DNA from 2 places in the Shewanella sp. SR43-4 genome. Region 1 is predicted to be linked to the other one. Evidence: riboswitches for the same ligand, from Rfam matches in the RefSeq annotation. Region 1 holds a riboswitch; the other holds the start of a gene.

What was found. Region 1 has a riboswitch for cyclic di-GMP ahead of gbpA (N-acetylglucosamine-binding protein GbpA). Riboswitches for the same ligand answer to the same signal wherever they lie in the genome.
Region 2: another riboswitch for cyclic di-GMP. It lies ahead of H5123_RS14700 (glycosyl hydrolase family 18 protein); the one in region 1 lies ahead of gbpA (N-acetylglucosamine-binding protein GbpA).

The regions. Positions count from the first base shown of each region.
Region 1 covers NZ_JACJEB010000010.1:131,561-134,758, reverse strand. The annotation lists gene gbpA (N-acetylglucosamine-binding protein GbpA) at 1-1,352, opposite strand, end outside; cyclic di-GMP riboswitch class I at 1,483-1,581, opposite strand; gene H5123_RS13155 (TetR/AcrR family transcriptional regulator) at 2,005-2,637, opposite strand; gene H5123_RS13150 (LysR family transcriptional regulator) at 2,759-3,198, shown strand, end outside.
Region 2 covers NZ_JACJEB010000012.1:120,115-123,312, forward strand. The annotation lists gene dusB (tRNA dihydrouridine synthase DusB) at 1-662, shown strand, start outside; gene fis (DNA-binding transcriptional regulator Fis) at 686-991, shown strand; cyclic di-GMP riboswitch class I at 1,560-1,648, shown strand; gene H5123_RS14700 (glycosyl hydrolase family 18 protein) at 1,753-3,198, shown strand, end outside.

The DNA.
Region 1 (3,198 bases):
GGGAAAGGTTTACATTGATAAACCTTACCTGTCTTAGGCTGCAAAACCTTAGTACCGGTAACATAACGCGTCACTTCAGCTGGAAACACGAAGTCGGCTTCTGGTACTGGTAGCTCATCCTTTAAAAACACATCAAAGTTCTGCTGGATGACATCCCCTTGCTGAGGTTCACCTTTAACTTGTAAGTGATAATGGCCAACTTTAGGTGCTACAACCTCCAGCACTAAACTCGCATTGGTATTATTAACCGCTTGACTCACAAATCCAGATGCAACGCCATCATGATTAAATAAATAAGCTGACACTTGCATAGCGGAATTGGTTGTCACATCAAAACTCACTTGAGCCGCACCATCGTTGATTTGAATTGCATCAGCAAGCGAGGTCACATCGAGTTGATTCCCTGGGGCAGGCGCTAAATCAAACTCGACTTCGACACGCTCAATACCTGAGTCAGTTAGGGTAAAAATATCATTTTTACCGTAAACCGGCATGATACTGCCAGCAGCATTCTTTTGTCCTGCTTTGAGTTGTGATTGCTGCGCATTAATAGTGCTGGCAAGAAGGAAAGGCCAATTCTGTTTATCACCTTGAGTCGCATCGGTAATTGTAATCGTGGTTTGCTTAGAGAGCTGCTCGCCATTAGCATCAAATACCCTGGTCATCACTTTGTCACCAGCCTTGAGATCCAGTGACGGATTAATGTCACCCACATCTTGCCATTCGTTAGGGATTCCCGGGCCTGAACTCAAATTGACATCAATAGCATTATAGAAACTATTGCTGGTGTCACCGACTTGCCATACGGCTAAAATAACGTGGTAACCACTTAGTCCCTCTGGCACATAACAGTCATGAGTAACTAATTTAGGTGGCTGAACCATGCCACCATCGACCACACAAAAAGGCGCTAAATCGAAACTCGCGCGGCTTAAGGCTTGGTTTTGGTCCCACCCCTGGCGAGTAATATAATAGCGCCAGTTACGGGTGACATGGTTAGCGGTAAACTGCCAAGTAAATTGCTGCCATCCGGCGTTGATATCCGTTTTAGACCAACGGACCGGACTCTGAACATCTAGAGGAGAAAAGGCACCATTTGCAGCGCTCGCTAACTTACCATCTTCAGGGCCTAATTCAGGGAATCCCGAAGGCCCTTCAACACTTTGTGGCTCCCACTGAACGGCGCCACAGCTTGCATTATTGCCAGTTTTACAAGCGTATGAGCGTGACTCTGGCGATAGCACATAACCATGCGCTTCAACAGACAGACTGACGAAAGAATTTGCAGCCATGAGTGAGGCTGCGAGTAGGCTTAATTTAGAAACATGAGGTAAAACAGGAAGATTTGCCACTTAAATGCACTCCATTGGTTACCTATTACTTAAAAATAAGTGATAGGCCTCGATATCAATATCAAAGTGGTATTTTGGCAAACAACAGCGTTAAAAAAACGGCTGTTCGTTTCACGCAGAACCTGAGCTCTGCGGCAACTCCGCTATCTTAGTTTCGTAAAAATTAATTTACCACCTTAGACCGGAAGCTTTGCGTCCTAACTTTTCAATTAGTTTGCCAAATACTATGAGTGTTAGCTTGGTGATAACGCTATTTATAACAAGGTATCAACTAACACGACTAACCCAACAACAAATATCAACCGTGTCAAAAAATATAAAAACAATAAATACAAACACTTAAAAAGTACATTCAGTGTTGGCGTGGGCTCAAGGCGACATGATTTTTATCTGCTACTCTCTAGCATTTAGGAGCTCAGGTTCATGCTGTTGTAAACATAGCATCGCCATATTTTACTGATGTACTAAAACACGATTGTGTGAGTAGATAGGTAGGTGGGCCATTATCGATTTTAGTTTAGAAAACGCTTAAATGACTGCGATTAATAATTGTCCCAAGCTGGCCAAATGCGCTCCAGAGCAAGCCGTTAACTGAAGTTAAGGGATCCATGCCGTGCATGGCATTTAGAGTTCAAGAGCGAAGATAAATTATTTATGCGGGTTTACCGGCTAGCCACTGCAAGAATGTATTAATCGTGGGCATGCGTTTGTGTGAATGGCCCATGAGCTGGGTCATGGCAAAACTAAACTGGTAGTACATTTCAGCATCGTCGGGATGCTTTTGTGCATCGTCACTGTTGATCATAGCACCGCGTAAATAGTCACAAAGCAACTCACCACGATTAAAGCCACCAACCTCACCAATCTCTGTCAGGGTTTGTGCATTCCATTGTTGATATTGTTTAAGTACTCGCTCAAAACGGGCACGATAATAATCGCTGGCTTGTATTAGTATTGACTCGTTGGGGATCACTCTAGCAATAACAAATGATTGTTCTGATAAAATACGGTACAAACGTTGGCAATGATGAAAAATAAACCGTAAATAGGGATCACTATATTGCTGTGTATCTTGTTCGGCTTGAATTAACCAATGACGATAATCTGCACTGGCTACGGCCACAATTAAATCGGCCTCTGAGGTAAAGTGATTATAAATAGTGCCCTTGGATATCTGGCTGGCTTGAACTAGATGCGAGCGGCATAAATCAAAGGTTTTATGGCCTTTTAAACAACGTTGTGACACTTCAATCAAGTAGTTCCCACGATCCTCCCAGCTACCCATTCCTTACTCCAAGATATTTTAATTAAATAACCATTAACACCTCACAGTTACACTATAGCAAGCTTTGTGGATAGCCTAAATTGAGTAATACTTATACCACTATGAACTTACTCAATAGCCCATGTTAAAAATTGACTTACTTGAAAGTTTTATCGCTGTTGCTGAATGTGGCAACTTGTCAAAAGCGGCTGATAAAATTTGCCGAACCCAATCAACGTTGAGCCTACAAGTTAAAAAGCTTGAAGAAAGTGTCGGTCAAACTTTGCTGATTAGGGACAACAAAGGCGTCACCTTGACCGAGTCAGGTGAAACCTTGCTGAGCTATGCCTATAAAATGATGCAACTTAACTTACAGGCACTTGATGAGTTAAAAGATTGTCAAAATCGCGAAGTGATCCGCCTTGGTGTGCCAACCGATTTTATCAAGTGCTACCTAAGCAGCTGCTTATTAGAGTTTATTCGTGAATTTACCAATATTGAATTAGTTATCGATACCGATGTAAGTGGCAATTTATATAAACGACTCCATCAAGGCGAGTTTGACGTGATAGTCGCAACTCA
Region 2 (3,198 bases), on a different contig from region 1:
CAGCAAAGAAAGTGAATAAAAAGTTTGCGGGTTCAGCGCTAATGCAAAGCCCAAGCTTAGTAAAAGAGATTTTACAAGCCGTGGTTGCTGCAGTAGATGTGCCAGTAACGTTAAAGATCCGCACAGGTTGGGAGCCTGAACATCGTAATGGTGTTGAAATAGCCCAAATTGCTGAAGATTGTGGCATTGTCTCGCTCGCCGTTCACGGCCGAACCAGACAATGCATGTACAAAGGCTTTGCTGAGTACGACACCATTAAAGCAATTAAACAGACTGTCTCAATTCCTGTTGTCGCCAACGGGGACATCGACACACCAGAGAAGGCCAAGTTTGTGCTTGACTACACTGGCGTTGACGCCCTGATGATTGGAAGAGGTGCACAAGGAAGGCCATGGATTTTTAAAGAAATCCTATATTACTTGGAAACAGGTAAAAAGTTAGCGCCAATTAAGGCAGAAGAGCAACGCACTGTGATGCTTGAACACCTTAATAAACTTTATGACTTATATGGCGAATACAAAGGTGTCCGATTTGCTAGAAAGCATGTCGGGTGGTACCTAAACCATGAGGAACAGCGCCAATTTCGTGCTGACTTCAATCGGCTTGAAACCGCTGCCCAGCAACATTCCCTCGTAGAATGTTATTTTGATGAATTAGTTTAGAATTTAATAAAGAGCAGAATAGAATGTTTGATCAGACAACTAACACAGAAGTTCACCAGCTTACCGTAGGCAAAATCGAAACAGCAAACGGCACTATCAAGCCGCAGTTATTACGTGACGCAGTAAAACGTGCCGTGACTAACTTCTTCTCTCAGTTAGACGGTCAGGAAGCTTCTGAAGTATATGAAATGGTATTGTGCGAAGTTGAAGCACCTTTACTAGACATCATCATGCAACACACTCGTGGCAACCAAACGCGCGCTGCTAATATGTTAGGTATCAACCGTGGTACTTTACGTAAGAAATTAAAGAAATACGGCATGAACTAAGACCTAGCGTCTAAGTGATTGTAATGAAACGGGCTTATCAGTAATGATAAGCCCGTTTTGCTTATATGTACCTTCATATGTACCCTGAGTAAATTCCTTACAAAGTAACGTAAATAAAAACTCATACTCCTGATCCACCCAAAATCAAAAACTCGCAACATCCTCAATAGCCTAATGAGTTCTCAATCATGATGAATGCATCGCTGATCTCAACCTTGATGAATTTCTTAATGAATTTGAACTAAGGCTAACGCTCTTCAATAGCCCAACCTTTTCAAATAAAATAAAACTCGCAGATGATAAAAAGTGGCAACAGTTGCTAGATGGTAACCCTAACACTTAATGTTTAACGCTTAAGTATTTTTCTTATTTTTTGACACCTTGATTTTCAACCAAAAAATACTTCATTAATTACAAATCATTAACTAAAAACAAACAGAAGCATTTGATTTTCATCATTGTCAAAAAAACATCACATATAAAAATATTTATCTTAATCGGATTATTTCATTGCATTTTTATAAAAGTTAAGACTATGCTAATGAAACAAATGACAACGCTGTCACTTGTTTGGGAAAGGCAAACCAATTGAAAGATTGGGACGCAAAGCCTCCGGTCTAAGGGGAATTTAGTACCTATGATAGCGGGGACACCACAGGGATCCTTCTTCATGCATTTTTGACGCATGAGTTTTAGAAAGAACAGCTGTCCTGTTCGCGTTTTTTGCCTTATTGGTTTAAATAATTCAATAGGGAAGTCTCATGTTTAATACACGTATTTCAACATTAGCGTTGATTATTTCATCTTCGTTATCTGCACATGTTATCGCTGCCACTCCGGGTAAACCCACTCTTGGTTGGGGTGAAACAAAATTTGCCATCATCGAGGTTGATCAAGCCGCAACAGCCTACAACCAATTAGTGAAAGTCAAAGATGCAGCGGATGTATCAGTTAACTGGAATCTTTGGAGTGGTGATGTTGGCACTGTGGCGAAAGTACTGCTTGATGGTAATGCGGTATGGGAAGGCCCTTCGAGTGCGTCTGGCTCTGCAAGTTTCAAGGTACAGCAAGGTGGCCGCTATCAAATGCAAGTTCAGCTGTGTAACAGCGATGGTTGTACGGCGAGCGATGCCAAAGAAATCCTCGTGGCCGATACCGATGGCAGCCACTTAGTACCACTCAATGCTCCGCTTAAAGAAAACAACCGTCCCTATGTCAATAAATCAGGCAAAGTGGTCGGCAGTTACTTTGTTGAATGGGGGGTATACGGCCGCAAATTCGCGGTCGATAAGATCCCTGCACAAAATTTAACTCATATTTTATATGGTTTTACCCCAATATGCGGCGGGGATGGTATCAACGACAGCTTGAAAGAAATCGACGGCAGTTTCCAAGCGCTGCAACGTGCCTGTAGTGGCCGTGCTGACTTTAAAGTCGCTATCCACGATCCTTGGGCGGCGGTCCAAATGCCTCAGGCTGGTGTGAGTGATTTTTCTGATCCTTATAAAGGCAATTTCGGCCAATTGATGGCACTTAAGCAAGCTTATCCTGATTTGAAAATTTTGCCTTCTGTTGGTGGCTGGACATTATCCGATCCATTCTATTTTCTAGGAGATAAAACCAAGCGTGATGTTTTTGTGGCATCAGTTAAAGAATTCTTACAAACGTGGAAATTTTTCGATGGTGTAGACATTGATTGGGAATTCCCCGGGGGGAGCGGTGCAAACCCAAGTTTAGGTAATGCTAATGATGGCGAAACCTATGTCATTTTGATGCGAGAACTGCGAGCCATGTTAGATGAGTTAAGCGCTGAAACGGGACGAAGTTATGAACTGACCTCAGCCATTAGCGCTGGTGACGATAAAATTGCCAAAGTTGATTATCAAGCTGCCCAGCAATACATGGATTACATCTTTTTAATGAGCTACGACTTCAACGGCGGCTGGACCAATACCGAACTTGGCCATCAAACCAATTTGTATGAAGCCAGTTGGGATCCTGATACCCGCTACACCACAGACAAAGGGGTGAAAAACCTTTTAGCGCAAGGTGTTACGCCTGGTAAAATTGTGGTCGGCGCGGCTATGTATGGCCGTGGTTGGACAGGCGTTAATGGCTACACTGGCAATAATCCATTCACGGGTACGGCCACCGGTAAAGTAAAAGGCACATGGGAAGATGGCGTGGTGGATTATCGCCAGATAGTG